One region of the Micromonospora sp. IBSANI012 genome, then DNA from elsewhere that is predicted to be linked to it. Evidence: predicted binding sites of a transcription regulator. Region 1 holds the regulator's gene; each other region holds the start of a gene.
The links. Region 1 encodes HrcA, which represses chaperone genes, less so after heat shock. Its sites were predicted from a motif close to GGTTNGCACNCTCNNNNNGAGNGTGCNAACC; they were not measured.

Region 1 (10,523 bases):
GGTCATCGCCTGCACGGCCAGCTCGCCCCGGTCCCCCTTGGCGATGCCCTGCACCACCACGATCCGGGGCACCGGCGCGTCGGCGTACCCGCGGGAGGTGACGCGCAGGTCGAGGGTGCCCCGGCCGACGGTGGTGACCACGGCGGCGGCCGTGCCGCCCCGGCCGTCGGCCAGCAGCAGCTCCTCACCGACGCGCAGCCGCTGCACGGTGGCCGCGTGGTGGCCCTCCGGGCCGTTCAGGGTCAGCGTGTCGCCGGTGGGCAGCGCCTCGACCAGGAACAGCGGCGCGGACACCTCAGGCGTGCCCGTTGAAGGCGTCGCGCATCCGGGAGAAGAAGCCGCCCTGCTTGGTCAGCTCGGCGACCTCCTCGCCCCGGGTCTTGGCGAAGTCGCGCAGCATCTTCTCCTGGTCGGCGTCGAGCTTCGTCGGGGTCCGCACGTCGAGGTGGACGTAGAGGTCGCCCCGGCCGGTGCCGCGCAGGTGCGGCACGCCCCGGGCCCGCAGCCGCAGCGTGCTGCCCGGCTGGGTGCCGGCCTTGACGTCGACCGTCTCCTCGCTGTCCAGCGTCTTGATGGTCAGCCGGGTGCCGAGCGCGGCGGCGGTCATCGGCACGGTGACCCGGCAGTGCAGGTCGTCGCCCTTGCGGGAGTACACGTCGTGCGGCCGCTCGTGGATCTCCACGTAGAGGTCGCCGGCGGTGCCGCCACCCGGGCCCACCTCACCCTGCTGGGCGAGCCGGATCCGCATGCCGTCCTCGACCCCGGCGGGGATCTTGACGGTCAGCGAGCGGCGGGTGCGCACCCGGCCGTCGCCGGCGCAGGTCGGGCAGGGGTGCGGGATGGTGGTGCCGTACCCCTGGCAGACGGTGCAGGGGCGGGCGGAGACCACCTGGCCGAGAAAGGTGCGCTGCACCGACTGCACCTCGCCCCGGCCGCCGCACGCCTCGCAGGTGGCCAGGTGGGTGCCGGCGGCGGTGCCGGCGCCGGCGCAGGTGGTGCAGAGCACCGCGGTGTCGACCGTGATCGGCGCCTCGACGCCGAACGCGGTCTCGTGCAGGTCCAGCTCCAGCCGCAGGATCGCGTCGGCGCCCGGCCGGGTACGCGGCCGCGGCCCCCGGGCGCCGCCCGCGGCGCCGCCGAAGAACGCGTCCATGATGTCCTGGAAGCCGACGAACGGGCCCGCGCCGCCGGGGCCGCCCGGCCCCGCGCCGCCGCCACCCGGGGCGAGCGGGTCGCCACCCAGGTCGACGATCTGCCGTTTCCGGTCGTCCGAGAGGACCTCGTACGCGGCGTTGATGTCCTTGAACTTCTCCTGAGCCTCCGGGTCCGGATTGACGTCCGGGTGGAACTGCCGCGCCAGCTTGCGGTAGGCGCGCTTGATCTCGTCGTCGGAGGCTTCCCGGCTCACGCCGAGAATGCCGTAGTAGTCCCTGGCCACTGCGTTCGGTGTCCTCATGTTCGTCTCGCGTTGCGCCGGTCGTCGGCCGGAGCCGGGTGCCGGCCCCTGCCCTGGATCAGTTCTGGGCCAGCAGCTCGCCCACGTAGCGTGCCACGGCCCTCACCGTGGCGATGGTGCCGGGGTAGTCCATCCGGGTGGGCCCGAGCACGCCCAGACCGCCGACGATGGTCGCGCCCGGGCCGTACCCGGTGCTGACCACCGAGGCGGCCCGCAGGTTGTCGATCTCGTTCTCGTCGCCGATGAGCACCCGGGTGGTGCTCGGCTCGGCCTCCCCGATGAGCTTGAGCAGCACGACCTCCTCCTCGAGGGCTTCGAGGATCGGGCGCAGCGAGCCCTGGAAGTCGAGCAGGCCGCCCCGGGTGAGGTTCGCGGTGCCGGCGAGCGCGATGCGCTCCTCGTGCCGTTCGACCAGGGTCTCCAGCAGCACGGTGGAGAGCGTGGTCATCGCCCCGCGCAGGTGCGGCGCGGACTCGTCGACCAGCGCCTGGACCAGCGGCGGGGTCTCCGACAGCCGGCTGCCGACCAACTTCTCGTTGACCAGCCGGCGCAGGTCGGTGACGTGGTCGGCGGGGATCGGCGCGGGCAGCTCCACCAGCCGCTGCTCGACCCGGCCGGTGTCGGCGATCATGACCAGCATCAGCCGGGTGGTGGAGATCGGCACCAGCTCCAGGTGGCGCACCGAGGAGCGGGCCAGCGACGGGTACTGCACCACGGCGACCTGCCGGGTCAGCTGGGCCAGCAGCCGCACGGTGCGGTGCACCACGTCGTCCAGGTCGACCGCGCCGACCAGGAAGCGCTCGATCGCCCGGCGCTCGGCCGGGCTCAGCGGCTTGACCCGGGAGAGCCGGTCGACGAAAAGGCGGTAGCCACGGTCGGTGGGCACCCGGCCGGCACTGGTGTGCGGCTGCCGGATGTAGCCCTCCTCCTCCAGCACGGCCATGTCGTTGCGCACCGTGGCCGGCGAGACGCCGAGCTGGTGCCGCTCCACCAGGGCCTTGCTGCCGACCGGCTCCTGCGTGGCGACGTAGTCCTCGACGATCGCGCGCAGCACGGCGAGCTTGCGGTCGTCGAGACCCATCTCCCCACCTCCTGACGCACGTCGGCCCGGGGCGGCTGAGGCGCCCCGGGCGAGCGCACTGGCACTCGACTGTAGCGAGTGCCAGTCTACGTCGGCGTCCCCGCTGACGCGATGATCAGCGACGGACCACGGGTGCGCCCCGCCGCCCGAACGGCGCGCCAGGGCCGATCATCCGGACATCCGGGGCGGTGTCGCTCTGGTGAGGGCTTGCCGGCAACCCCTACCGTGACGTCCATGACTGAACCACCTCGCCCTCCCGGAGCGGGGGACCCCGGCGACCGCCCGGACCCGACCGCCCCGTCCGGCTCGTCGTACGAGCCGCCCACCGCACCACTGTCCGGGGCGCCCGGGGCGGGCGGCTATCCCCCGCCCGGTGGCTATCCGCCACCCACCGGTGACCAACCGCCGTCGGGCGGCTACCCACCGCCGGGCGGTTACTCCGCGCCGGGCGTCGGCTATCCGACCGCCGGCGGGTACGGCGCTCCCGGCGGCGGGTACGGCGCCCCGGGCGCCGGCTACGCCACCGACGACGACAAGACCTGGTCGCTGATCGCGCACTTCGGCGGCCCGGTCGGCGTGATCGTCGGCGGCAGCCTGCTCGGCTGGGTGGCGCCGCTGATCGCACTCTCCGCCAAGGGCCAGCAGTCCCCGACCGTGCGGGCGCACGCCACGGCCTCGCTGAACTTCCAGATCACCTGGGCGATCGCCAACATCATCGGCTTCGTCCTGGCCATCGTCACCTGCGGGGTGCTCTTCTTCATCCCGATCCTGACCGCTCTGGTGCCGATCATCTTCGGCATCATCGGCGGGGTGAAGGCCACCGAGGGCGTCGTCTACCGCTACCCAGCGAGCTACGCCTTCAAGAAGTGACCGGTCCCGGCCGGCCCACCCGGGCCGGCCGGGCCGCACGGGATCAGGGCAGCAGGTCGCGGACCACGGCGTCGGCCAGCAGCCGCCCGCGCAGGGTGAGCACCGCCCGCCCCGCCGCGTGCCCCGCCGGGTCCAGCAGGCCGTCGGCCAGCGCCCGCTCGGCAGCCGCCCGACCCGCCGGGTCGAGGGCGTCCAGCGGCAGGCCGGAGGCGAGCCGCAGCCGGAGCATGACGTCCTCCATGTGCGCCTCGCCGGCGGTCAGCACCTCCCGGGCCAGGCCCGGCGACTCCCCGGCGGCCAGGCGCTTCGCGTACGCCGTGGGGTGCTTGACGTTCCACCAGCGCACCCCGCCGACGTGGCTGTGCGCCCCCGGGCCGAGGCCCCACCAGTCCGCGCCGGTCCAGTAGAGCAGGTTGTGCCGGCACCGGGCCGCCTCCGAGCGGGCCCAGTTGGAGACCTCGTACCAGGAGAAGCCGGCCGCGCCGAGGGCGGCCTCCGCGGCCAGGTACCGGTCCGCCGCCACGTCGTCCGACGGGTACGGCAGCTCGCCGCGCCGCATCCGGGCGGCGAGCCGGGTGCCGTCCTCCACGATCAGGGCGTACGCGCTGACGTGGTCCACCCCGGCGGCGACCACCTGGTCGAGGCTGGCGGCGAAGTCCGCCGCGCTCTCCCCCGGCGTGCCGTAGATCAGGTCCAGGTTGACGTGCTCGAACCCGGCGTCGCGGGCCTCCAGTGCGGCGGCGACCGCCCGGCCGGCGCTGTGCCGGCGATCGAGGATCGCCAGCACCCCGGGCGCCGCGGACTGCATGCCCAAAGAGATCCGGGTGTAGCCGGCCGCGCGCAGGGTGCGCAACGACTGCGGGGTGACCGACTCGGGGTTGGCCTCGGTGGTCACCTCGGCGTCGGCGGCCAGCCCCCAGGTGCGGTCGATGCCGTCCAGGATGCGGGCCAGGTCGTCGGCGGGGAGCAGGGTCGGCGTGCCACCGCCGACGAAGACGGTGTCCACCCGGGGCGGCGGGGTGTCGCCGAGGACCCGGGCGGCCAGCGCCAGCTCGGCCGGCACGGTGTCGGCGTACGACTCCCGGTCGGCGCCGCCGCCGAGCTCGGCCGCCGTGTAGGTGTTGAAGTCGCAGTAGCCGCAGCGGCTGGCACAGAACGGCACGTGGACGTACACGCCGAAGCCGCGCGCGCCGACCGCGCGCAGGGCGGTGGCGGGCAGCGACCCGTCGACGGGGACGGTCTCGCCTTCTGGAAGGACGCCGGGCATGGCCACTAGTGTGCCCGGCATGACCTCTCCCGACCGCCTCGTGCGGGCCGCCACCGCCCGCGGGGTGACCACCCTCACCCTGGACAGCCCGCACAACCGCAACGCGCTCTCCACGCCGCTGATGACCGAGCTGCTGGCCGGGGTCGCCGCGGCGGTCGCCGACGACGCCGTCCGGGTGATCGTGCTGGACCACACCGGGCCGGTCTTCTGCTCGGGCGCGGACCTGAAGGAGACGGCCGCCGCGTACGCCAGCGGGAGCGTGCCGGCCGGGATGCTCGGCGACGTGCTGGCGGCGGTCTGGGAGTGCCCGAAGCCGGTGCTGGCGAAGGTGGCCGGGCCGGCGCGGGCCGGCGGGCTGGGCCTGATCGCGGCGGCCGACCTGGCGGTCTGCGCCGAGGAGGCGACGTTCGCCTTCACCGAGGTGCGGATCGGGGTGATCCCGGCGGTCATCTCCGCCACGGTGCTGCCCCGGCTGCACCCGCGCGCGGCGGCCGAGCTGTATCTGACCGGGGACACCTTCGACGGTCGGCGGGCCGCCGAGATCGGCCTGGTGACCGCGGCGGTGCCGGCGGACGGGCTCGACGCGGCGGTGGAGCGCTACTGCGCTTCGCTGGTGCGCGGCGCGCCGGGGGCGCTGGCCGGGGCGAAGGGCCTGCTGCGCCGCCCGGCCCCCACCGACCTGCGCGGCGAGATCGCCGAGCTGTCCGCCCTCTCCACCGGCTACTTCCTCTCCGAGGAGGGCCGCGAGGGTGTGCTCGCCTTCCGCGAGAAGAGGAACGCCGCCTGGGTGCCGGTGGATTAGGCGCGTTTCCTTCCTTTGCTCCCGAAAATGTGAACCGGTCGGCCGACCCGGCTCGCCTTTTCGGGCACGTACGCTGGGGATGACCGTGAAACAGGAGGTGCGGGTGCGAAGTCGGGCAATTGTCGCAGTCGGTGTCGTGTTCGCGGTCGTCGCTCTTCTCGGGGTCTGGGTCGTCGTCCGTCAGCTCGGCGGCGAGCTCCGGCTCCCCGTGGCCAGCCGTACCTGCACCGTCCAGGCCGACGGCACGGTGCTGCTCGACGCCGACCAGATGGCGAACGCGGCGACCATCGCGGCGATCGGCATCCAGCGGCAGATGCCCGAGCGGGCGGTGGTGGTCGCGCTGGCCACCGCGTACCAGGAGTCGGGCCTGCGCAACCTCTCCGGCGGCGACCGGGACTCGATCGGCCTGTTCCAGCAGCGGCCGAGCCAGGGCTGGGGCACCCCGCAGCAGATCCGCGACCAGCGGTACGCGGCCAACCGCTTCTACGCCGCGCTGAAGAAGGTGCGCGGCTGGGAGGAGATGCGGGTCACCGACGCGGCCCAGGCGGTCCAGCGGTCGGCTTTCCCGACGGCGTACCAGAAGTGGGCGGACGAGTCCGAGGTGCTGACCCGGGCCCTGCTCGGCGAGGCGACCGGCGCGGTGGCCTGCACGGTGAGCCGCACGCCGGTCATGCGGGGCGAGGCGGCCGCGGCGGCGCTGACCCGCGGCCTGACCCTGGACTGGGGGCTGCCGGGCACCGGCACGGTGGCCGCCCTGACCGGGCTCACCGTGCCCGCCGCCGACCGTCGCGACGGCTGGCGGTACGCCCACTGGCTGGTGTCGCACGCGCCCGACCACGGGGTGAAGCGGGTCCGCTTCGCCGGCCTGGAGTGGACCGCCGAGGACGGCACCTGGGCCAAGGTCTCCGACGGCCGCCCGGCCGACGGCCAGGTGCTGGCGGAGGTCTTCGCCGAGGGGTGACCCCGGCACCTCGCGGCCCGGCCAGGACGCCGGCCCAACGGTGTGGCCCGCCCGAGGCCCCACCGGGTCAGGGGCGGCTGCCGGCCACCCGGCGACGGACCTTCTCCATGACCGACTCCGGCAGCTCCGCGGCGTCCAGCAGCCGGGGCAGCAGCTCCGGTTCGAGGTTCATCGCCCGGAACACCTCGCCGATGGTGACCCCGTGCGCGGGCCGGTCCACCAGCTCGACCGGGTCGCCCGCGCCGACCTCGCCCTCGCGCAGCACCCGCAGGTACGCCCCGGGCGCCGCCCGCACCGTGAACCGCTTGATCAGGTCGGGTACGCCCCAGAACCCGGCGAAGGTGGTGCAGGGGGTGCGCGGCTTGGTCACCTGGAGCACGGCCGAGCCGATGGCCCACAGCTCGCCGATGACCGCCCCGGTCACGTCCACCGCCGAGGTGGTCAGGTTCTCGCCGAACCCGCCGGGCGGGACGGTGCGCCCCAGCTCCGCCGACCACCACTCGGCGTCCTCCCCCGCGTACGCGTAGACCGCCTGGTCGGGGCCGCCGTGGTGGGCCCGCTCGCCGATGAAGTCCCCGGCCACCCCGTCGGCGCGCAGCAGCACCGGGACGTCGACCGGTCGCTTGTCGATGCCGGTGCGGCCGCTCGCGTCGCCCGCCCACTCCGCCTCGGTCACCACGCCGAGGTTCGCCGCCGCCAGCCTGCCCGTCATGGCGCAGAGCCTAGCCGTGGACGCCCGGTCCGGGGCACCCGCCGATCCGCCGTCGGCTCAGCCCTTGACGGCGCCGGTCGACCCTCGACGAGCGCGGGGCTAAGCCCTTGACCGCGCTGCTCAGCCCTTGACGGCGCCGGCGACCAGCCCGGAGACCATCCGGCGCTGCACCAGCAGGAAGAAGACGACCACCGGCAGGGTGAACAGCGTCGAGGCGGCCATCACGGACCCCCACGCGGTGTCGTCCCGGCCGAAGAAGAAGGTCATCGCCACCGGCAGGGTGTACTTGTCCTGGTCGTTGACGAAGGTCAACGCGAAGATCAGCTCGTTCCAGGCGGTGATGAAGGAGAAGATGCTGGTCGCGACCAGGCCCGGTGCCACCAGCGGGAAGAGGATCCGGCGGAAGATCTGGGCCCGGCTGGCCCCGTCGATCGCCGCGGCCTCCTCCAGCTCCTTGGGCACCGCGGCCACGAAGCCGCGCAGCATCCAGACCGCGAACGGCAGCGAGAAGCCGAGGTAGGTTAGGATCAGGCTGGGCAGGGTGTTGTAGAGACCGAGCCGCTGGATCATCAGGAACAGCGGGATGACCAGCGCCTCCAGCGGGATCATCTGCACCACCAGCAGCATGATCAGGAAGCTGGTCCGGAGCGTGAACCGAAACCGGGCCACCGCGGTGGCCGCGAGCAGCGCGACCAGGCCACTGAGCAGCACCGTGCTCACCGCCACCAGGGCGCTGTTGAGGAAGAAGTCGGCGAACGTCACGCCCGGGATCAGGTTGCCGGTGAGGATCTCCCGGTAGTGCTCCAGGGTCGGTTCGGCCGGCACCGGCCGGGGCGTCGACGAGAAGATCTCCCGGTTGGGCTTCAGCGACGTGGCGACCATCCAGTAGACGGGGAAGGCGGCGAAGAGCGCCACCAGCAGGCCCGCGCCGTTGAGGGCGATCCGCTTCACCACCGCGCCGCGCCTCACGCGTCCTCCTCCTGCTTGAGCACCATGCGGACGTAGAGACCGGTCACCACCAGCAGGATCAGGGTGAGGATGACCGCGATCGCGGAACCCACGCCGTACTTGGGCGGCGGCGAGAAGGCCTCGGCGTACGAGTAGATGGAGAGCATGAACGTCGGCCGGTCCTGGGTGCCGCCGGCGAGCACGAACTGCTGGGTGAAGACCTTGAAGTCCCAGATGGTGCTGAGCACGATCAGGATCCCGAAGACCGGCCGCAGCAACGGGAAGGTGATCTTCCAGAACACCTTCCACGGCCCGGCCCCGTCGACCCGGGCCGCCTCGTGCAGCTCGCTCGGCACGCTCTTGAGCCCGGCGAGCACGCTCACCGCGATGAACGGGAACGAGTGCCAGACCACCACCAGGGTGAGGATGGCGAAGAAGAGCAGCGGCGAGTTGAACCAGCCGTACCCGGTCCAGTCGCTGCGGCCGAAGAGCGTGGTCGACAGCCCGTCGGGCAGCTTGTTGAACAGCCAGGTGACCAGCCCGCTGGTGTCGTCGAAGATCCACTTCCAGACGATGGTGCCGGTCAGCGCCGGGGTGGCCCAGGCGAGCATGACGCAGCTCGCCACGAAGGTGGCCATCCGCCGGCCGAGCCGGTTGAGCAGCAGCCCGACCAGGGTGCCGAGGATCATCGTCAGCACGACGTTCGCGGCGGCGAAGAGCACCGTGTTGCGCAGCACCGTACGGAAGAACGGGTCGCCGAGGATCTGGGTGTAGTTGCCCAGCCCCACCCACGGCCACTCGCGGTCGCCGCGCAACTGCCGGACGCTGTCCAGCTTGTAGAACGACATCGCCACCACCTGGCCGAGCGGCCAGAGCAGCAGCACCCCGATGACCACCAGGCAGGGCAGCAGGAGCAGGTACGGCAGGCGGTCCACGCGGGGCCGCCGCCGTGCGGAGGTCTTCCGCACGGCGGCAGTCCCGGTGTTCTTGGTCAGTAAGCTCACTTCTTGTTCAAAATGCCTTCCATCTCGGCGGCGGCGTCGGCGGTGGCCTGCTCGACCGTCTTCTGACCCTTCATCACCGAGCTGTTCATCGCCTGGGTCACCGTCTTGGTGCGGCTGACCTCCACCCACTTCGGGGTCAGCGGGGTGACCTTGGTGTTCTGCATGGTCGTGGCGAACGCGGCCATGATCTTGTCGCTGGCGTACTCGCCACCGCTGACCTGGTCGGAGTACACCGGGAAGAAGTTCAGGCTGCTGGCGAAGGTCTTCGCGTTCTTCTTGTTCAGCAGGACGGTGAGGTAGTCCCACGCCAGGTCCTGCTTCTTGCTGTCCTTCCAGAGGGCGATGTCGGAGCCGCCGGCGAACGCCGGGGCCGGCTTGCCGTCCGGGCCGGGGATCGGGAAGGTGCCCCAGACCTTCTCGATGTCGGGGTTGTCCTTCTTGATGGCGCCGCCCTGCCAGCTACCGGCGAAGGCCATCGCCGCCTTGCCGGTGGCGAACTGGGTGCGGGCGTCGATCTCGTTCCAGCCGGCGGCGGCCGGCGGGGCGACCTTGTGCACGGTGACCAGGTCGGTCCAGAACTTGACCGCCTTCTGCGCCTCCGGCGTGTTGTAGCCGGACTTCCAGGTGCCGCCCTGGTTGGTGGCGATCTCGCCGCCGGCGCCCCAGAGGAACGAGTAGAAGGGCAGCTCGGAGTTGCCCGGCAGCGCGATGCCGTAGGTGCCCGGCTTCTTGGCCTGCACGGCCTTGGCGGTGGCGACCAGCTCGTCCCAGTTCGTCGGCGTCTTAACGCCGGCCTCGGCGAACCAGTCGGTGCGGTAGTAGATGGCGCGGACGCCGGCGTACCAGGGGACGCCGTACTGCTTGCCGTCGAGCTGGGCGTTCTTCACCAGGTCGGGCAGGATGTCCTTGCTCTCGGCCCAGCCGGACATCTTCCCGGTGACGTCGGCGAGCGCCTCCTGGGCCGCCCAGCCCTGGGTCTCGGTGTTGCCCAGCTCGGTGACGTCCGGCCCCTCACCGCCGGCGAGCGCCGCCTGGAACTTCTTCGGCGCCTCCAGCCAGGGGATGTACTGGACGACCACGTCAGTGTCGGGGTGCTTCTGCCGGAACTCGGTCTCGACGCCGTCGAGGAACTTCGTCTGGGCGTCGCTGCCCTCGCCCATCATCCAGACCGTGAGCTTGCTCTTGTCGGCCGCTTCGTCGTCGCCGGAGCCCCCGCAACCGGCGAGCACCATCGCGGCCGAGGCCACGACGGCGGTGACCGGAGCCAGCCGCTTCCACCTGTTCACGCCACTTCTCCCTCGCGCCGTCTGGCAGTAACCTTCTCTGCCGCACCCTAGTAGGAAAAATTCCTTTACGACAGGGGCGGGTTCCGGGCGAGGCGACGGTACCGCAGCCGGCGGGTCGGGGAGCAGACCCGTTCCG
Region 2 (10,523 bases), 600 kb from region 1:
CACGAGGCTCTCGGTGGTGAGCAGCAGGCCGGCGATCGAGGCGGCGTTGGTGACCGCGTTGCGGGTCACCTTCACCGGGTCGATGATGCCGGACTTCACCAGGTCGACGTACTGGCCGGTGGCGGCGTCGAGGCCGTTGCCCCACTCCTTGCCGGCGACCTTCTGCACCACCACGTAGCCGTCGTGACCGGCGTTCTGGGCGATCCAGCGCAGCGGCTCGACCAGCGCCTTGCGGACGATCGAGACGCCGGTCTTCTCGTCACCGGTCAGGCCCAGGTCGTCGGCGAGCACCGGCAGGATCTGCGCCAGGGCGGCACCACCACCGGGCACCGTGCCCTCCTCGACGGCGGCCTTGGTCGCGGCGATGGCGTCCTCGATGCGGTGCTTGCGCTCCTTCATCTCGACCTCGGTCGCCGCGCCCACCTTGATGACCGCGATGCCGCCGGAGAGCTTCGCCAGCCGCTCGGCCAGCTTCTCCCGGTCCCACTCGGAGTCCGAGGCCTCGATCTCCTTGCGGATCTGCGCGACCCGGTCGGCGACCTCGGAGGACTGGCCGCCACCGTCGACGACGGTGGTGTTCTCCTTGTCGACCACGACGCGCCGGGCGGTGCCGAGCACCTCCAGGCCGACCTGGTCGAGCTTGTAGCCCAGCTCCGGGGCGACCAGCTCGGCACCGGTCAGGATCGCCATGTCCTGGAGCATCGCCTTGCGGCGGTCGCCGAAGCCGGGGGCCTTCACCGCGCAGACCTTGAGGGTCTTGCGGATCGAGTTGACCACCAGGGTCGACAGCGCCTGGCCCTCGACGTCCTCGGCGATGATCAGCAGCGGCTTGTTGTTCTGGAGGACCTTCTCCAGCAGCGGCAGCAGCTCCTCGATCGCCGAGATCTTCTGCGTGGTGATCAGGATGTACGGGTCCTCCAGGACCGACTCCTGCGACTCCACGTCGGTGACGAAGTTCGGCGAGATGAAGCCCTTGTCGAACTGCAGACCCTCGGTCACCTCCAGCTCGGTGGTGAGCGCGGAGCCCTCCTCGACGGTGATGACACCGTCGCGGCCGACCTTCTCCATCGCCTCGGCGATCAGCTCGCCGATGGTGGCGTCCTGCGCGGAGATGGTCGCGACGTTCGCGACCGCCTCCTTGCTGGAGACCTCGACGGCCCGCTCGAGCAGCGCCTCGGAGACCTTGGCCGCCGCCGCGTCGATGCCCCGCTTGAGACCGGACGGGTTGGCCCCGGCGGTCACGTTGCGCAGGCCCTCGCGGACCATGGCCTGGGCCAGCACGGTCGCGGTGGTGGTCCCGTCGCCGGCGACGTCGTTGGTCTTGGTCGCCACCTCCTTGACCAGCTGCGCGCCGAGGTTCTCGTAGGGGTTGGTGAGCTCGATCTCCTTGGCGATGGTCACGCCGTCGTTGGTGATCGTGGGCGCACCGAATTTCTTGTCCAGGACGACGTTGCGCCCGCGCGGGCCGAGGGTGACCTTGACCGTGTCCGCGAGGGCGTTGACACCGTGCTCGAGCAGGTGCCGGGCGTCGTCCGAGAAGCTCAGGATCTTCGCCATGAATGTCCCTTCGAAGCGCCGTTGCCCCGGCCCGGCGAGCCGGACCGGGGCAACGACACTGATCGGTTGCTTACTTCTCGATGACCGCGAGGACGTCGCGGGCGGAGAGCACCAGGTACTCCTCGCCGGCGTACTTGACCTCGGTGCCGCCGTACTTCGAGTAGATGACGGTGTCGCCGACGTTCACGTCAACCGGGATCCGGTTGCCCTTGTCGTCGATGCGGCCCGGGCCGACAGCGAGGACGGTGCCCTCCTGCGGCTTCTCCTTGGCGGTGTCGGGGATCACGATGCCCGACGCCGTGGTGGTCTCAGCCTCGTTCGCCTGGACCAGGATCCGGTCCTCGAGCGGCTTGATCGCAACCTTGGTCGCGGTAGTCACGGGCATACCCTCCTGGGGTACTGGTTTCGTTGCCGGTCGACCGGGGCCGACCAGCGTCAATCTGCCACATGCCACCGGGCGGGGCCGTCGTCGCGGGTGCCGGTCCGCCTGGCGTTCAGCGCCCGCGCCGGATGGCCCGGGAGCTGGCACCCTCAGGGTGAGAGTGCTAATCGCAGGTTATTCCTCGGCTAGCACTCCGTCAAGGAGAGTGCCAGCGCGTCGCGTCCGCACGGCCACGATCGACGCGGCAGGGGCCGGTCGGACGGCGCGGGGCGGGTCGGGAGAATGGGCGCGTGGACATCGACCAGCTCGCCGCGCTGCGTACCCCCGAGGGGTCGGCCGCGCTCGCCGCGGCGGCCGAGCTGGCCGGCGGCGACCCGCTGGCCTCGGCCGCCGCGCTGCGCGCCGCCGGGGTGCCGGCCGGGCTGGCCGCGTCCGCGCTGACCCAGGCCGAGCTGCGCCGCCGGGCGGTGGGCAAGTTCGGGCCGGAGGCCGTCGGGATGTTCCTCACCCGGGCCGGGCTGGAGCAGGCCACCCGCCGGCCGGTCGCGGACCGGCGCGCCGCGCGGCTGCGCGCCGCCGGCGTGCGCACCCTCGCCGACCTCGGGTGCGGCCTCGGCGCCGACGCGCTCGCCGCCGCCCGCGCCGGCATCCGGGTGTACGGGGTGGAGGCCGACCCGGTGACCGCCATGATGGCCGCCGCGAACGCCGAGGCGGCCGGGCTGGCCGAGGAGTTCACCGTGGAGTGCGGCGACGCGACGGCGTTCGACGTGACCCGGGTGGACGGGGTGTTCTGCGACCCGGCACGACGCCGGGCGGGCACCGGCCGGCGGATCTTCGACCCGAACGCCTACTCCCCACCCTGGGACTTCGTCATCCGGCTGGCTGAGCGGGTGCCGTACACGGTGGTGAAGGTGGCCCCCGGCATCGACCACGCGCTGATCCCGGCGGGCGCCGAGGCGGAGTGGGTGAGCGCGGACGGCGACCTGGTCGAGGCGGCGCTCTGGTGCGGCCGGCTCGCCGAGGTGCCCCGGCGGGCCACCGTGCTGCGCGGCGACGTCGCGCACCGGCTCACCGGCTCGGGCGCGGCGGAGGCGGCCGTCGGCCCGACCCGCCGCTTCCTGTACGACCCGGACCCGGCCGTGGTCCGCGCGCACCTGGTCGCCGAGCTGGCCGACACCCTCGGCGCGACGATCGCCGACCCGAGCATCGCCTACCTGTACGCGGACAACCCGACCGCCACCCCGTTCGCCCGCTGCCTGGAGGTCACCGACGTGCTGCCGTTCTCGCTCAAGCGGCTGCGCGCGCTGCTGCGGGAGCGCCGGGTGGGCCGGGTGGAGATCCTCAAGCGCGGCTCGGCGCTGGAGCCGGAGAAGCTGCGCCGCGACCTCAGGCTGGCCGGCGACGCGGCGGCGAGCCTGGTGCTGACCCGGGTCGCCGGGGCGCCGACCGTGCTGCTCTGCCGGCCCGTCGCGAGCTGACGTCCGGCGTCCGGTTAGCGTGACCGGCATGGCGGGACAGGGCACTCCGGCGACGGCGCTGCTGGCGAAGCGGAAGATCCGGCACAGCACCCACCCGTACGACGTCTCCCCCGACGCGCCCAACTACGGCGCGCTGGTCGCCGAGGCGCTCGGGGTGCCGCCGGAGCGGGTGTTCAAGTCGCTGGTCACCGAGGTGGACGGGGCGCTGACGGTGGCCGTCGTCCCGGTCACCGGCGAACTGGACCTCAAGGCGCTGGCCGCGGCCGTCGGCGGCAAGCGGGCGACGATGGCTGACCGGGCGGCCGCCGAGCGGGCCACCGGTTACGTCCGGGGTGGGATCAGCCCGCTCGGCCAGCGCAGGCGGCTGCCCACGGTGCTGGACTCCTCGGCGCTGACGTACGACACCATCTACGTCTCGGCCGGCCGTCGCGGCCTCCAGCTCCAACTGGCCGCGGCCGATCTGGTCGCGCTGACCGACGCCACCACCGCCCCGCTCGCCGCCCACTGATCAGTTCCGGCTGCCGGAAAAGAAATCGGCACCGGTGTGGAAACGATTCTCCACACCGAAACTCGTCTAACGGCAAGAGCGGATCGGACTCGCGGAGATCGCGCCTTTTCCCGCGTTACGGGATCGTTACGGCGGTCCGCCAAACTCGTGAGCTGGCAGTCTTGCGTCGCCGACACGGGTGGCAATACGTTGCCGCTCACAACAAACCAGCCTGCCACCACCCACCCCGAAAGGACCCGTGCAGATGCGCAAGGGCCTCCTCGCACTCACCGTCGTCGGCGTGCTGGCCGCCAACGGCGTGGCCGGTTGCGGCGACCAGCTCACCAGCGGCAGCGCGGCCGGTGGCGCCAGGAAACCGAAGATTGGCGTGATCCTGCCCGACAGCAAGTCCTCCGCCCGGTGGGAGGGCGCGGACCGCAGGTTCCTCGAGGAGGCGTTCGACGCCGCCGGAATCGACTCCGACATCCAGAACGCGCAGGGTGACAAGAGCCAGTTCTCCAACATCGCAGAGCAGATGATCACAAATGGGGCGACGGTCCTGATGATCGTCAATCTCGATTCCGGCACCGGCAAGGCCGTGCTGGAGAAGGCGCGGTCGCAGGGCATCGCCACCATCGACTACGACCGGCTCACCCTCGGCGGCTCGGCGCAGTACTACGTCAGCTTCGACAACGAGGCGGTGGGCAAGCTCCAGGGCCAGGGCCTGGCCAGGTGCCTGACCGAGAAGGGCGCCCGGAAGCCGGTCGTCGCCTTCCTCAACGGTTCACCGACTGACAACAACGCCACCCTGTTCAAGAGCGGCTACGACTCGATCCTCAAGCCGAAGTTCGACGCCGAGGAGTTCCGCAAGGGCCCGGACCAGTGGGTGCCCGACTGGAACAACGCCCAGGCCGGGGTCATCTTCGAGCAGATGCTCACCCAGACCGAGGGCCGGATCGACGGCGTCCTCGCGGCCAACGACGGCCTGGGCAACGCGGCCATCTCGGTGCTGAAGAAGAACAAGCTCAACGGCAGGATCCCGGTGACCGGCCAGGACGCCACCGCCCAGGGCCTGCGCAACATCCTCGCCGGCGACCAGTGCATGACCGTCTACAAGGCGATCAAGGAGGAGGCGAAGGCCGCCGCCGACCTGGCCATCGCGCTGGCCAACGGGGAGCGGAAGGAGACCGGCCAGACGGTCCGGGATCCGGAGAGCGACCGCGCCGTCGACGCCATCCTGCTCACCCCCAAGGCCATCTACGCCGACGACGTCGCCGATGTGATCGCCGACGGCTTCGTCACCAAGGACGAGGTCTGCTCCGGGGAGTACGCCAAGCTCTGCGCCGCCGCCGGCGTCAACTGACGGCACCCCTGCCGACGCGCAAAGGAGAACCCCGTGTCCGCGACCCCCCTGCTGGAACTGCGCGGGATCGACAAGAGCTTCGGTCCCGTGCAGGTCCTGCGTGACGTCGCTCTCTCCGTTCACCCGGGCGAGGTGACCGCGCTGGTCGGCGACAACGGCGCCGGAAAGTCCACCCTGGTCAAGTGCATCAGCGGTATCCACCCGACGGACGCCGGCGAGTTCCTCTTCGAGGGCCGCCCGGTCACCGTCAGCAGCCCCCGCGACGCCGCCGCCCTGGGCATCGACGTCGTCTACCAGGACCTCGCGCTCTGCGACAACCTCGACATCGTGCAGAACATGTTCCTCGGACGGGAGAAGCGCCGCGGGATCGTGCTCGACGAACCCACCATGGAGCAGATGGCCGCCGAGACGCTCGCCGGGCTGGGCGTGCGCAATCTCAAGTCGCTGCGCCAGCACATCTCCAGCCTCTCCGGCGGCCAGCGACAGACCGTCGCCATCGCCAAGGCCGTGCTCTGGAACAGCCGGCTGGTCATCCTCGACGAGCCGACCGCCGCGCTCGGCCTCGCGCAGACCGCCCAGGTCCTGGAGATAGTCCGCCGGCTCGCGGACAACGGCCTGGCTGTGGTGCTCATCTCGCACAACATGAACGACGTCTTCGCCATCTCCGACCGGATCGCCGCGCTCTACCTCGGCCAGATGGTCGCCCAGGTGAAGACCACCGACATCACCCACTCGCAGGTCGTCGAGCTGATCACCACCGGCCGCTCCCGCCACCTCGGCTTGGGCGCCGAGCCGGACGCCGGCGGCACGCGCGACGGCAGCGAGCCAGCCCACCTGACCCCGGGAGCAGTCCGATGACCACCACCCTCCTGCGGCGGGACGGGCGCGGGGCCGGCACCCCGGCGCCGACCGTCGGCGACCACGTCCGCGACTACCTCGCCCGGGTACGCGGGGGCGACCTCGGCTCGCTGCCGGCCGTCATCGGCCTCACCGTGCTCTGCCTGGCCTTCGCGACCGTCCGGCCGGTCTTCTTCTCGGCGGCCAACTTCGCCAACCTGTTCACCCAGGGCGCCGCGGTCACCGTGATCGCGATGGGCCTGATCTTCGTGCTGCTGCTCGGCGAGATCGACCTCTCCGCCGGCTTCGCCAGCGGCGTCTGCGCCACCGTGCTGGCCAACGTGCTCAGCGTGCTCGGCTACCCCTGGTACGTCGCGGTCATCGCCGCCATCGGCACCGGTGTCCTCATCGGCCTGACCATCGGCTTCCTGGTGGCCAAGGTCGGCATCCCGTCCTTCCTGGTCAGCCTGGCCGGCTTCCTCGCCTTCCAGGGCATCGTGCTGCTCCTGATGAAGGAGGGCACCAACATCTCGATCGACGACCAGGTGATCATCGCGATCGAGAACAACTACGTGCCGCCGGCGATCGGGTGGCTGCTGGCCGGCGTCGCCGTCGCCGGGTACGGCGTCGTGCAGTTCCTGCGCCACCGCAACCGGGCCACCCGGGGCCTGGTCACCGAGCCGGTCGCCGTGGTGGCCGCCCGGGTCGCCGGGCTGGCCCTCCTGCTCGGCTGCGCCGTTTATGTCCTCAACCAGGAACGCAGCATCAACACGGCGATCAGCTCCACCAGGGGGATGCCCGTGGTCGTACCGCTGATCGGGGCCCTGCTGGTCTTCTGGACCTTCGTGCTCAACCGCACCGCGTACGGCCGGCACCTGTACGCGGTGGGCGGCAACCCGGAGGCCGCCCGGCGGGCCGGGATCAACGTGGACCGACTGAAGATCTCCGCCTTCGTCATCTGCTCCAGCATGGCGGCCGTCGGCGGCATCATCGCCGCCAGCAAGGACCGCTCGGTCGACCCGAACACCGGCGGCAGCAACGTCCTGCTCTACGCGGTCGGTGCGGCGGTCATCGGCGGCACCAGCCTCTTCGGCGGCAAGGGGCGGATGATCCACGCGGTACTCGGCGGCGCGGTGGTGGCTGTCATCATCAATGGGATGGGCCTGCTGGACCTCAGCTCCGGCCTCAAGTACACCTCGACCGGACTGGTGCTGCTGCTGGCCGCGGGCGTCGACGCGCTGTCGCGGCGCCGATCCGTCGCCACCGGCACGCGCTGATGACGGAGTACCAGGAACGATGCGGGTAGGACCCAGCCAGGACGAGATCCGGCGGCAGAACCTCGGGGCTCTGCTGCGGCACGTGCACGTCCACGGCGCGACCTCCCGCGCGGAACTGACCACCACCCTCGGGCTCAACCGCAGCACCATCGGCGCGCTCACCGCCGACCTGGCCGGCGCCGGGCTGGTCAGCGAGGGGACGCCGAAGGAGACCGGTCGCGCCGGCCGGCCGTCGCTGGTCGTCCGGCCCGAGTCGGCCCGGGTCTACGCGTACGCGTACAGCATCGAGGTGGACCGGCTGCGGGCCGCGCGGGTCGGTCTCGGCGGTGAGGTGCTCGACCGCCGGGACCTGGACCGACCGCGCGGCCTGGACGCCGGGGAGACCGCGCCGCTGCTGGCCGGCGCGCTCAAGGAGATGCACCAGCACGTGGCGCCCGGCTCGCTCTGCGTCGGCGCCGGGGTGGCGGTGTGCGGCATGGTCCGCCGCGACGACGGGCTGGTCCGGCTCGGCCCGGCCACCGGCTGGGTGGACGAGCCGATCGGCACCTCGCTCGCCGCCGAGCTGGGCATCGACGTACCCGTCACGGTGGGCAACGTGGCGGACATGGCCGCCTTCGCCGAGCATGCCCGGGGCGTCGCCGCCGGCTGCGACAACGTCATCTACCTGTACGGCGACGTCGGCGTCGGCGCCGGCATCATCGCCGGCGGGCGGCGGCTCACCGGCCACGGCGGGTACGGCGGCGAGGTCGGACACATGGTGGTGGTCCGCGACGGCGTCCCCTGCGAGTGCGGCTCCCGGGGCTGCTGGGAGACCGAGATCGGCGAGCACGGGCTGCTCCGCGCCGCCGGCCGGTCGGACGCCCGCGGCCGGGACGCGCTGCTGGCCGTCTTCGACGCCGCGGACCGGGGCGACGCCCGGGCCCAGACGGCGGTACGCCGGGCCGGCGACTGGCTCGGCTTCGGGGTGGCGAACCTGGTCAACATCTTCAACCCGGAGATGGTCATCTTCGGCGGCACCATGCGCGACCTCTATCTGGCCGCCGCCGCCCAGGTCCGCAGCCGGCTCAACTCGATGGGGCTGCCCGCCTGCCTGGAGCACGTCCGGCTGCGCACCCCCAAGCTCGGCGCGGACGCGGCGCTGATCGGCGCGGCGGAGCTGGCCTTCGAACGGCTCCTCGCCGACCCGCTCGACGCCGGCTGACCGGCGGCTCCCGCCGACGCCCCGGCCTGCGTACCCTGTCGCACGTGGACGTCCAGTTGCGCGCCTCCGACGACGACCGGCACCGGGTGGTGGCCGAGCTGCAACGGCACACCGGCGCGGGGCGGCTCACCCTGGACGAGTTCTCCGATCGCGTCGCCGCGGTCTGGACAGCGCGCACCCTGGGGGAGCTGGCCGACCTGACCCGCGACCTGCCCACGGCGCCCGCACCGGCCGGGGCGGGCGACGCCACCGGGCACGGCCGGCGGGAACTGCTGGTGCTCTTCGCGGTCGCCGCGGCCACCCTGCTGCTGCTCGGGATCTTCATGGCGCTGTCCCGCTGACCGGCATCCCCGGCTGACTTGTCGCTCAGCATCGGTGAACTGATCGGGTCGGTGGTCCGTACCAGTGGACGGACGGGCAGCCGGGTGCGCTGCCCGGCGTGACACGTACGGCCCGGACCGAGGAGGCACCGCAGGATGGCACCGCTGGAATCCGCACGTCGTCGGCCAGGGCACCGGACCCACCGGGTGGCGGTGCTGCTCATCGCGCTGGTGGCGGGGCTCGGCGTCCTGCCCGGCGTGGCCGTGGCCGCACCGGGCAACCAGATCAACGCCGCCGACATGACGCTGCTCAACGGGGTACGGCTGGCCGGGCTCTGGGAGATGCCGGCCGGGCAGATGGCCGCCGAGAAGGGGGTGTCCCCCCGGGTGCGGGAGATCGGGGCCGAGATCGCCCGCCAGCACGGGGTGCTCGACCAGTTGGTCGTCAACGCCGCCAACAAGCTGGGCACCACCCTGCCGACGGATCCCACCACCGAGCAGAAGGGGTGGCTGACCGAGATGCAGGAGGCGAACGGCAACCAGTTCGACCAGATCTTCGTCACCCGGCTCCGGGTGGCGCACGGCAAGATCTTCCCGGTGATCGGCGCGGTCCGGGCCAGCACCCGGGACGCCACCGTCCGCAAGCTCGCCGACGAGGCCAACAAGTTCGTCACCGACCACATGGCGATGCTGGAGAGCACCGGGCTGGTCCGCTGGCAGCAGATGCCGCCGGCCGCGCTGCCGCCGGCCCAGAGCGACTCGCTGATCGCCGCCGCCAAGGCCGGCGCCCCCGCCCCGTCGGTCGGGGTCAGCACCACCATCGTCTGGGCGGTCTTCCTGCTCGCCCTCGGCGTCGGGGGCGTCTCCACCTGGCGCATCCTGCGCCGCAGCTGACCAGCGGAACGCCGTCGGCGGCCGGGTTCGGTCGGAACCCGGCCGCCGACGGCGGTCCTCAGCGGTCGACCTGGGTGAAGTCCCAGGAGTGCGGGGGCCGGGCGACCAGCATGGCCGGCGGCTCGGGCAGCGGTTGTGGGTTGCTCCGCCACTTGGAGATGACCACCACCCGGTGGTCCGTCGAGGAGAAGACCTCGCTGGACAGGTGCAGCGGGTCGTGTTCCAGCTCCGGCAGGGCGGTGTCGCAGACCCAGGTGATCAGGTCGGCGAAGCCGTACGGCTCCGCGCGCGCCTCCCACATCCGCACGATCACGTCGGCGCTCCCCTTCCGTGCCGTCACACGCTGACCGTGGTCAGCGGCAGGGCCGAGTCGGCCGGCAGGTCCAGCCGGCTCGGCGTCACCCCCGCCGCGACCAGGTGCGAACCGAGCGCCGCGACCATGGCGCCGTTGTCGGTGCAGAGCTTCGGCCGGGGTACGCGGACCCGGATGCCGTGCTTCGCCGCGCGGTGCTCGGCCATCGCCCGCAGCCGCGAGTTGGCGGCCACTCCCCCGCCGATCACCAGCGTCTCGATCCCGTTGGCCCGGCAGGCGTCGAGCGCCTTGGCGGTCAGCACGTCGCAGACCGCCTCCTGGAAGGAAGCCGCCACGTCGGCCACCGGCACCGGCTCACCGGCGCGCTGGCGTGCCTCCACCCAGCGGGCGACGGCGGTCTTCAGGCCGGAGAAG
Region 3 (10,523 bases), 840 kb from region 1:
CCGCTTCACCCAGGTCATGGCCGCGATCCGTGTCGGGCGGTCAGGTCCCGGCCGCCCTCGGGTCCGCCCGGACCACGTCATCGCCGACAAGGGCTACAGCTCGAAGGCCATCCGGGCCGACCTGCGCCGGCGAGGCATAGGGCACACGATCCCCGAACGCGCAGACCAGCAGGCCAACCGCCGCCGGCGAGGCCACCGGGGCGGCCGGCCACCGGCGTTCGACAAGCACCTCTACAAGCGGCGCAACGTCGTCGAGCGCTGCTTCAACCGGCTCAAGCAGTGCCGCAGCGTGGCGACTCGCTACGACAAGACCGCCACCTCGTATCAGGCCACCGTCACCATCGCCGCACTACTGCAGTGGTTGTAACCCTTTGAAGACACGGCCTAACGGCATGAGACTGCCTCCGGTGCCGAGGCACTGGGCCGGCAGCTCACGATCCGTCGGCGGTCGCCGGCCGGGTACGAGCCCGGTTCGGGGGAGCAGGTCGGGAGCAGCCGGGTGCACTGAACGGCGTTGAACTGCGTTCAACGGCATCGAACGGCGCTCAACTGCACCCGCCGCTACCTGCGGCTTCTCATTTTCGCAGCTCAGAGTGCATCCGGCGTCCCGTTTCACACGCAGTGCTCAACGGCGCTGAACAGACTTCAACTGCGCTCTATCTCGCCTGGTGGGGAGTATGCGCAGGTCAGGGCGGTAACGAGTCTGCGGCCGGGGCGGGGCTTTCGCTGGGAGCAGGTTGGGTGCACGCTAACGAAGTGGTCATCCTTGCCGAAGTGCTCAAGCAGCCCGCCACCGGCCAAGGCCGTGAGCAGCAACGATGTGGCGATCTGGCGTGCTTGCACTCCCAGTGAAGACCGAAGTGGTCACTCTGCTGCGGCTCCGCGATCGACCCGCGTCGAAAGCGTGTCGAGCACCGTCCGCGGGCCAGGAGCGAAGCTGCTGAATCGACGCCTGACTCTGCGGCCAAACGCGCAGGCGCGACATGGGTCCCACGGGCTGGTACTCCGATCCCACCGGCATTGCCCTGACCAGGGCTTCCTGCTCGGCGACCTCTTCGGCGTCCTCGAAGGAGTCAGCCGCCTTCTACGCACCGATGTGTCCGGCTGGCGGCCGGGGCCTGAGGAGTGGAAGTATCGGTAGTCCAGCCACTCGTCGCCGCGGCGCAGTAGCAGCAGGCTGCTGTCGAGGCTCTGTTGCGTTGAGCGTTGGCGTGATCGAGGCAGGCTTGATCGGTGAAGTCGTTGATTCGTCCTCGCTCGTGGCTGCCACCGAAGTCGGCGTTCGCTGGCTTCCGGTTCCCAACCGAGGTGATCGTCGTCGCAGTGCGCTGGTATCTGCGGTTCAATCTGTCCTATCGGGACGTTGAGGAACTTCTGGTCGAGCGCTGCGTGGAGGTCGATCACGTCACCGTGTACCGGTGGGTGCAGCGGTTCACGCCGCTGTTGGCCGACGCTGCCCGGTTCTGCTGCCATTCACCAGGCGATAGGTGGCACGTCGACGAGACCTACGTCAAGCTCAACGGAGTCTGGCGGTACGTGTACCGGGCGGTCGACCAGTACGGGCAGGTCATCGATGTGCTGGTCTCGGCGCGTCGGGACGCCGGCGCGGCGCGGAGGTTCTTCCGCCGGGCGCTATCGGCGTTGAAGGTGACACCCAGCGAGGTGGTCACCGACGCCGCCGCGGTCTACCCCCGCTGTCATCGACGAGCTGATCCCGTCGGCGTGGCACCACGTCGAGCAGTACGCCAATAATCCGATCGAGGCTGATCACAGCCAGGTCAAACGCCGGCTGAGACCGATGCATGGGCTGCGAACGGAGGAGACAGCACAGGTGATCATCGCCGGACATGCCTTCATGCAGAACGTTCGACGCGGCCACTACGAACTCGCGGTCGACGCCCCGCCGACAACGCGGGTCGCCGCTGCGTTCACCGAAGTCGCCCAAGCAATCTGACCGCGGACCCTGCCCAGGTTCAACCCGTCCACCGGTTCCACAACGCAACGGCGCCGTTCCTTGTCCTGGAGGCCCCGCAGGCCGGGACCAGGACGGCGGCGCGCCCTGGTCCCGCTGCTGACGTCACTGGCGACGCCGACGACGTGTCATGGTGGCTCTGGCTATCTGACGGGCTCGCCGGGAGTCACCCGCGTCGCCGGAGTCGTTGCGCAAGCTTCCGCAGCCGCTGCTGGTTGTCGGGCTTGTTGAGCTGCTCACGCGCTTGGCGGGTGAGCCGTTGTCCTTGCGGGTTGTGCAGGAATGTGCGGATGCGGTCGACCATGGGTGTCATGCTGGTTCCTTCCTATCGTGGATCTTCGTGCCGGCGGCGGGGCGTTCGCCGGAGTCGGGTGAGGGCGGGGATGGGTGCGCGGCAAACCGGCGCCCGACGCTGACACGGGTGGCTGCTTCCCTCATTGCTGTCATCACTGTTCCGATCCACGCGCCCAGGATCGGGGCCCGGTTCCGCCGCGCGGTCGGAATCATGGCAGCCAGGCTGCCCCCGTCGGTCTTCCACACGTCCCGGGCAGGCTGTTCGCGCGGCTGATCCAGGCGGCGCTCGCCAGGGTGGGGGGCGCCTGGCTGGGTGGGGCCTGCTGGGGCCCGCGGCGGCGCTGTGGTGGCCGGGTCTGCCGGTGCGTTTCGGGTGCGATTGACGGACATGACATCCCCTGGGGTAGGGCCGGTGTGGCTGGCACCTCAGGAATGGGATGTCGTCGATTCCGGGATAACTCGATCGTACGCTTGTTCGGCCTGGCGCGCTTGGTGCTACCAAGATGCGGGCCAGTGCTCCGACCTTGAGGGCGGGGGTGAAGGCCCGCACGGGAGGGGCCGCCAGGCCTCGAGCGTGTCATTGACCGTGGTAAAATCTGGGCGGGCTCCAGCGATAACCAAGCTGGAGCCCGCCGCACCAGACGTCGCCGCAGGGCATGCGGAGACGGAAAACGCCTGTGGAGCGGACGTAAGACCGGAGCACGCTCCGGCTGATCGCGGTGAAGCAGGAACCCACCCGGGCGTTGCGCGTTCCGCGCGCAGCGCGGAGGGAATCCCCGCCATTCATGGCGGTGGAGGAAGTCAATTGGGGGTCGTGGCCGCAACGCCCGCTGATGTCTCGTCCCTCGCATACCGGACACGCCGCGTTCGACAGGGCACACATCTATCCAACCCGGCATCGTCGGCCCGCAAGCACCGGGCCTCAGCGGACGAGGCAGACCGGGTGTCGGACCGGACCAGGCCCGTCGCGCCCCGCGAAGGCCCCACCGCGCGAATGCACCGCGAACGGGTCCGGCGCGTCATACGCCGCCGCGCCGGCCGCATCCGGGGACTGCTCTTGGTCCTCGCCCTGCACCTACCTCTGTTGATCACTCGCTCCGGGGCGAACTGACCTACCACAGCGGTCCCGCGTCGGTCGGAGGCCGGCGGGCCCCAACCGCGGCGGAACACTCTCGAGGTGCCTGCGTTCGCCCGCCGAACCAGCCGTTACAGCTACTGGCCCGCCGCGTTGTTGTCGGTGTTCGACACTCGCACGGCAGCGAGATCGGCGTGTTCATCACCGACCAGGCCGATAGCCGGTCACCGACTGAAGGTCCGAAGGGCGGAGCAGCCGCATGGAGTTCGACGTCACCATCGAGATCCCCAAGGGAACCCGCAACAAGTACGAGATGGATCGCCAGACCGGCCGGATCCGGCTAAACCGCACCCTGTTCACCGCGACTCAGTACCCGGCCGACTACGGCTTCATCGAAAACACCCTCGGCGAAGACACCGACCCCCTCGACGCGCTGGTGCTGGTACAGGAACCGACCTTTCCCGGCTGCCTCATCCGATGCCGGGCCATCGGCATGTTCCGGATGCGGGACGAGAAGGGGCCCGACCCAAAGGTGCTGTGCGTGCCCACGGCTGACCCTCGCCTCGCGCACCTGGGCGACATCACGGATCTGGAACACTTCCACAAGCTGGAGATCCAACACTTCTTCGACGTGTACAAGGACCTGGAGCCGGGCAAAAGCGTCGACGTCGAACGCGGGATCTGGGCAGGCCGGACCGAATCTGAGGCGGAGATCAGACGCTCACAGGAACGCGCCCGCCAGCCGACCTCTGCGCAAACGGCGGCGTGGTGACACTCTCCGGCGACGTGGGCAGCCTGCCCGAGCGGCATACGGCGAAACGGGCGGCCATGCGAGTAGCCGGCGTCCAGGCCGTCACCGACGACATCGTGGTCCGCGACCCGGGCGTGTCCGGCGCCAAGGACAGCGACATCGCCGAGGCGGCGAACCAGATGCTCAGCTGGGCGGTCGACGTACCCTCCGACACGGTCAAGGCAGGGGTCCGCGATCACGTGGTCACCCTGTCCGGCACTGTCAACTGGCAGTACCAGCGGGAGGCCGCGGCACGCGCGGTCATGTACTTCAAGGGCGTCACCGCGGTCGCCAACACCATCAGGCTGATCGCGACCACTCCAGCGTCCGATGATCTGAAAGCCGCGATCGACGGGGCGATCCTGCGCAACGCCCAGCTCGACTCCCACCAGATCAAGGCTGATGTCAACGGCGCGGAGGTGACGCTGCGCGGGTCCGTGCGATCGTGGGCCGAACGCCGTCAGGCCGAGAAGGTGTCGTGGTCAGGTTCCGGCGTGACCAGCGTCAAGAACCATCTCACCGTCGCCGCCTGATTCCAGATCCACCCTGCCGTCCCTGACGGCACGACAGCTCAATCCCTTGACGGGGCCGGCGAGTGCGGCACGCAGCCGCACTGGCCGGCCCCGGTCTGTGACAGCCCCGAAGGTCGTCGCTGCCCGGCAAGCCGACGCCGGGCGTCTATGGCTTGTCGGCGATGAGTACCTCGGTGGTCAGGAACAGCGCGGCGATCGACGCGGCGTTCTGCAGCGCGGAACGGGTCACCTTGGCCGGTTCGACGATACCCGCTTTGATCATGTCGACGTACTCGCCGGTGGCAGCATCGAGGCCGTGGCCGGCGGGAAGTGAGTTGACCTTCTCTGCCACCACGGCGCCCTCAAGGCCGGCGTTGCTGGCGATCTGCTTGAGCGGCGCGGTCAACGCGACCCGCACGATGTTCGCGCCGGTGGCCTCGTCACCGGCAAGGTCGAGCTTGTCGAAGGCCGTGACCGCGGCGTTGGCCAAGGCCACGCCGCCGCCGGGGAGTAGGCCCTCTTCGATGGCGGCCTTGGCGTTGCGGACGGCGTCCTCGATGCGGTGCTTGCGCTCCTTGAGCTCCACCTCGGTGGCCGCGCCGACCTTGATCACCGCGATGCCGCCGGCCAGCTTGGCCAGCCGCTCCTGCAGCTTCTCCCGGTCGTAGTCGGAGTCACTGTTGTCGATCTCGGCGCGGAGCTGGGCGACCCGGCCGGCGATCTGCTCCACGTCACCGGCACCGTCGACAATGGTGGTCTCGTCCAAGGTGGCGACCACCTTGCGGGTTCGGCCGAGCATGTCGAGGGTGACGTTTTCCAGCGTGAGACCTACGGTGTCGCTGACGACCTGACCATTGGTGAGGACGGCAAGGTCGGCCAGCATGGCCTTGCGACGGTCACCGAAGCCGGGTGCCTTGACAGCCAGCGACGCGAAGGTGCCACGGACCTTGTTGACGATCAGGGTTGCGAGAGCCTCGGCCTCGACGTCCTCGGCGACGATGGCCAGCGGCTTGCCCGCCTGCATGACCTTCTCCAGGATCGGGAGCAGGTCGGTCAGGTTCGAGATCTTGTTCTCGACGATGAGGAGGTACGGGTCGTCGAGAACGGCTTCCATCCGTTCCGTGTCGGTGACGAAGTAGGGCGAGATGTAGCCCTTGTCGAAGCGCATGCCCTCGGTGAGCTCCAGCTCCAGGCCGAAGGTGTTGCTCTCCTCGACGGTGATGACGCCTTCCTTGCCGACCTTGTCCATCGCCTCGGCGATGAGTTCACCGACGCTTGCGTCGGCGGCGGAGATGGACGCGGTGGCCGCGATCTGCGCTCTGGTCTCGACGTCCTGGGCCTGGTTACGTAGCGCCTCGGTCACCGCGGCCACGGCCTGCTCGATGCCGCGCTTGAGCGCGATCGGGTTCGCGCCCGCGGCGACGTTGCGCAGCCCCTCCCGTACCAGGGCCTGGGCCAGGACGGTCGCCGTCGTGGTGCCGTCGCCGGCCACGTCGTCGGTTTTCTTGGCGACTTCCTTGACCAGCTCGGCACCGAGCTTCTCGTAGGGGTCGTCGAGTTCGATCTCCTTGGCGATGCTGACACCGTCGTTGGTGATGGTGGGCGCGCCCCAGCTGCTGGCCAGCACGACGTTGCGGCCCTTCGGGCCCAGCGTCACCTTCACCGTGTCGGCGAGGATGTTCATGCCACGTTCGAGGCCGCGACGGGCGTCTTCACCGAATGCGATCAACTTGGCCATCTGCGTCGTCCTCTACTCGTCGTGCTGACGTGCAGCACTGATCGGACCGACCTGCGATGACGTACGTGTACGCCCCACCAGAGGGCTCATCCCATTCGGCTGGCACTCGCAAGGGGCGAGTGCTAACTACGGTCTAGCACTCGCCGCCTGAGAGTGCAAGGAACGCGAAGATCATCCTCCCGTGGTCGGACCCCAGCACCCGGTCGACCACTCCGACACGATGCGGGCCGTCGCCGCCCCGGCCGCCATCGACGAGACATACCCCGATCTGCCCTGACTTGGGCGCCCAGGCAGCGGTGATCCCGAACGCCAACCGGGTAGATCTGCCGGCACGGGGGAGCAGATTGGGAGCAGCAGGTCGCACTGAACGGCCCGCAACTGCACTCAACAGCGTTGAACTGCTCTGAACGGCACTGGCCCCGACCTGCGGTTCCACGTTTTGGCTGGTCAGAGGCGGTGCAGCGTCCCGGTTCACACCAGAGTGCTCAGCCGTATTGCACAGCAGTCGACGGCTGTCCATGTCGCCTGCTCGGGGAGTATGCGCAGGTTAGGGCGGTAAGGAGCCGCTGGACGGCCTGGCCTTGCATCTGGGAGCAGATTGGGTGCAGCTTGGCGAAGTGGTCACCGCGCCCGGAGTGCTCAATGGAGCCAGGCAGCGCCGAGCGCTCCGACGTGCGGTGATGCGGACGGACGGGGCGGTGTGACCTCCCAGAGAAGACCGAAGTGTTCACCCGCCCGGAGCCTCAGTGGTGAGCAACTTCAGGTGCCGGGTCGATGGCTGGGACGCGCCAGCGATGCGGCCGCGTCATAGGTGTGCGTCTCTGCGGGCGTCTGTCTCTCTCGAAGATCAATCTCAGCGGCGCCAGGCTGACCTGGGCTTCCTGCTCGGTGACCTCTTCGGCGTGCCCGAAGGCGTCTACCTTCTCGGGTTATCGCTGGTCAGCCAGCGATGTCCTCAACTGCCGATGATCGGATGCCTGGCCGGTACATGAACACTGGGGTGCTTGGAACCTTGCCCGGACTACCCTCATTGGCGTGCCCGTTGATGATCTTCCGTTGCCTCCCGCGTTCGAAGCGGTCACGGCCTGGGCTGGTACTGGGCGGGTGATGCGTGCTACCGAGCTGGACGTGGCGACGTGGTGGCTTCCCGAGCCGCAGAAGGCCGCGCTGGTCTCCTGTGGCGTACCGCTGATCGATGACCTCGTGAGTGCGGTGTCATTCCACGCAGAGCCGACGATGTACCGGTTGGCGAACTCCGACGACCTGGACTGGGTGTACGGTGCCGCGCCGGGGACCGGTGAGGTGCAGACATGGTCGTCGGACGGCAGCACCTGGTTCGTCAACTCAACGATCACCCACTGGCTGTGTTCGCTGCACATGGTTGGTAGCTGGCTGACCAGCTCAACCGTCATCGGCCGCTGGGACGAAGACGGACAGGCCGAAGAGGAAGCGCTCGCGGAGCTCGCCGACCTGTTGGAGCGGATCAGGGCCCTTGACCCGCCCGCGTTCGGGGACGGCGACCATGCAACCCACTTCTGGCCCGCAGTGCTCGACCGGTGGCTTTACTGATCGATGCAGACATCCTCTTCTGCCTGTCTGTCGTGCACTGCAGTGCGCCGGCGATCACCACGCTCCGTACGTCGCTTCGGCAGACTGATCGGTGGGCGGGGTGCGCGCTCGTGCCGATGTGAGCGAGTCGGGCAGGCGACCGGGCAGCGGGACGCAGTCGACCGCGCAGTCGCACGCAATAAACCGGTGACGTCGGTGGTCATCTCCGCGACACTGGCCGACGTGGAAGAGGTCGAGGTCGTCGTCGCCCACCACGAGCGCGCGACCCTGCGCGTCGACGACGTGTTCCTGAAGATCGACGCTGATCAGACCGGCACCGATGTCGAGGTCGAGGCGATGGCCATGGCGCCGGTCCCTAATCCGGAGATCCTGTGGCGCAAGCCGCCCGTGCTCGCGCTCGCCGCCCTCCCCGGGACGGCGCTCGGCCGCCTCGGCGAGCCGTCGACCGCGTCGCCGGCGGCGTGGGCCGCGGCCGGTGCCGCCGCACGGATGCTGCACGACGCGCCGTTGCCGCCCTGGCCCGGTCGCCGCCTCGACGAGTTGGCATCGCGCCTCGACGGCGAATGCGAGTGGCTCGTCACGAACGGCGTCCTTCCCGCTGACCTGGTCACGCGCAACCGCCGGGTTGCCGAGGCTGCGCTTCGGCCGTGGACTCCGGTGTTCATGCACGGCGACCTGCAGACCGCCCATGTGTTCGTCGACGACGACGAGATCACCGGCGTTCTCGACTGGTCCGAGGCGGGCCAGGGCGATGCCCTGTACGACCTCGCCATCTTGACGCTCGGACACGAGGAGCACCTCGGCGACGTCCTCGCCGGCTACGGCACCGACGTCGACCTCGACGTCATCCGCGCGTGGTGGTCATTGCGAAGCCTGCTGGCGATCCGCTGGCTGGTAGAACACGGCTTCGACCCGGCCGCGCGAGGCTGCGAGGTCGACGTGCTGAAACCCCGGATGTGAGGCCGCACGAGCCCGCCTGCCACGAGTGCCGTGCGCGATCTGCGCGTGTTGCGGTGCCGTCCGATCATGCCGAGATGAGTGTGCCGAAGTCGGCCGCCGACGCCCAGCAGATGGCGTCGATCATGAGTAGCCGCAGGCATGGCGCCTGCACCGCGGTGAGCGACCGTGGCATCTCGGTCGAATGTGGTGCGCTTGACGTCATCGGGTATCCACGGGCTCGGTTCGGCAGCCCATCCGTGGTCGTCTGCCGCACCGCCCTTTCTGCTCTTGGGAGATCGGCTCGATCGAAGGGCACCGACAGCCGATCATTACGGGTGTCCCTTGCACCACCCGCGCGCGGGCCACCGCCGCGTTCGACCCTGCGGGCTCGGACACCTCAGCCGAGGGCGGGCCGAAGGGCTCGGTGACCTCGAACTGCTCCACGTTGATCGTTGTCCTGTTCCGGATGGAGGATTCGGTGCTGGCTCCGCTGAGGTATGGCGCGTTCCGATACCTGGCTGCTGGCCGGCTGGTCAACATGCTGGGCAACGGTGTCGCTCCCATCGCGCTGGCCTTCGCCGTACTCGATCTGACCGGCTCGGTGCGCGACCTGGGCCTGGTGGTCGGCGCGAGATCGCTGATGACCGTGCTGTTCGTCCTCTTCGGCGGGGTGGTGGCCGACCGGATTCCGCGCCGGCTGGTGCTGGTCGGCTCCAATGTGCTGGGCTCGCTGACGCAGGCGGCGGTGGCCGCCCTGGTGCTCACTGGCACGGCGACGATCCCGCTGCTGCTGGCGCTCGGTGCGGCCAACGGCATCGTGAGCGCCCTGTCCCAGCCAGCCTCAGCCGCCGCGACACCGCAGACCGTGCCGCCGGAGCTGATCCAGCCGGCCAACGCGCTCATCCGGCTCGGCATCAACGCGGGCATGATCGGTGGTGCTGCGCTCGGTGGCCTCTTGGTGGCCGCCGTCGGGCCCGGCTGGGGCCTCGCCGTCGACGCACTCACCTTCGCTATCGCGGCTGTCGCGTTCACCGGAGTCCGGATCGCTGCACCGCAGGCGACGAGCACCCGCACGAGCATCGTCGCCGACCTCCGGGAGGGCTGGACGGAATTCACCGCACGGACCTGGGTCTGGGTGGTGGTGCTCGGCTTCATGATCCTCAACGCGGCCCTCGCCGGCGGCGTGAACGTGCTCGGCCCGGCCGTCGCGGACGAGACGATCGGCCGTAGCGCCTGGGGCGTGGTGTTGGCGGCGGAAACCGCCGGAATGGTCGTCGGCGGCTTGATCGCCCTGCGGATCCGGGTGCGCCGGCTGCTGCTGCTCGGGGTGGCCTGCATGTTGGCCGAGTCGTTCCTGCTGTTGGGGCTGGCCCTGGCGCCCACCATCGTCGTGCTGTTGTCGGCCGGAGTGGCGGTCGGCATCGCCGTCGAACAGTTCGCGGTGGTCTGGGACACGTCGATCGCGCAGCACATCCCGGCCGATCGACTGGCCCGCGTCTACTCCTACGACATGTTGGGGTCATGGGTCGCCATCCCACTCGGCCAGATCGCGGTCGGACCGGTCGCCGCGGCGATCGGCACCCACGACACGCTGCTGATCCTGGCGACATTGGTGGTGCTCTCGGTCCTCGGCA

Region 2: the regulator HrcA is predicted to act here: its motif matches at 2,078-2,108, upstream of groES (co-chaperone GroES).
Region 3: the regulator HrcA is predicted to act here: its motif matches at 6,479-6,509, upstream of groL (chaperonin GroEL).

Annotation. Positions count from the first base shown of each region.
Region 1 covers NZ_CP199933.1:5,170,997-5,181,519, forward strand. Annotated here, with positions in the region: gene ACTWM8_RS23820 (16S rRNA (uracil(1498)-N(3))-methyltransferase) at 1-294, opposite strand, end outside; gene dnaJ (molecular chaperone DnaJ) at 296-1,438, opposite strand; gene hrcA (heat-inducible transcriptional repressor HrcA) at 1,515-2,537, opposite strand; gene ACTWM8_RS23835 (DUF4870 domain-containing protein) at 2,772-3,407, shown strand; gene hemW (radical SAM family heme chaperone HemW) at 3,451-4,674, opposite strand; gene ACTWM8_RS23845 (enoyl-CoA hydratase-related protein) at 4,694-5,476, shown strand; gene ACTWM8_RS23850 (hypothetical protein) at 5,574-6,437, shown strand; gene ACTWM8_RS23855 (MOSC domain-containing protein) at 6,505-7,149, opposite strand; gene ACTWM8_RS23860 (carbohydrate ABC transporter permease) at 7,270-8,103, opposite strand; gene ACTWM8_RS23865 (carbohydrate ABC transporter permease) at 8,115-9,101, opposite strand; gene ACTWM8_RS23870 (sugar ABC transporter substrate-binding protein) at 9,098-10,387, opposite strand.
Region 2 covers NZ_CP199933.1:5,773,954-5,784,476, forward strand. Annotated here, with positions in the region: gene groL (chaperonin GroEL) at 1-1,557, opposite strand, end outside; gene groES (co-chaperone GroES) at 1,628-1,942, opposite strand; gene ACTWM8_RS26650 (THUMP-like domain-containing protein) at 2,230-3,417, shown strand; gene ybaK (Cys-tRNA(Pro) deacylase) at 3,446-3,925, shown strand; gene ACTWM8_RS26660 (sugar ABC transporter substrate-binding protein) at 4,170-5,267, shown strand; gene ACTWM8_RS26665 (ATP-binding cassette domain-containing protein) at 5,301-6,125, shown strand; gene ACTWM8_RS26670 (sugar ABC transporter permease) at 6,122-7,381, shown strand; gene ACTWM8_RS26675 (ROK family protein) at 7,401-8,582, shown strand; gene ACTWM8_RS26680 (DUF1707 SHOCT-like domain-containing protein) at 8,627-8,923, shown strand; gene ACTWM8_RS26685 (DUF4142 domain-containing protein) at 9,059-9,796, shown strand; gene ACTWM8_RS26690 (hypothetical protein) at 9,855-10,109, opposite strand; gene tsaD (tRNA (adenosine(37)-N6)-threonylcarbamoyltransferase complex transferase subunit TsaD) at 10,133-10,523, opposite strand, start outside.
Region 3 covers NZ_CP199933.1:4,330,622-4,341,144, reverse strand. Annotated here, with positions in the region: partial or broken gene ACTWM8_RS20030 (IS5 family transposase) at 1-367, shown strand, start outside; partial or broken gene ACTWM8_RS20025 (IS6 family transposase) at 1,264-1,954, shown strand; gene ACTWM8_RS20020 (hypothetical protein) at 2,139-2,276, opposite strand; gene ACTWM8_RS20015 (inorganic diphosphatase) at 3,601-4,113, shown strand; gene ACTWM8_RS20010 (BON domain-containing protein) at 4,128-4,664, shown strand; gene groL (chaperonin GroEL) at 4,810-6,381, opposite strand; gene ACTWM8_RS20000 (SUKH-4 family immunity protein) at 7,417-7,950, shown strand; gene ACTWM8_RS19995 (phosphotransferase family protein) at 8,137-8,910, shown strand; gene ACTWM8_RS19990 (MFS transporter) at 9,368-10,523, shown strand, end outside.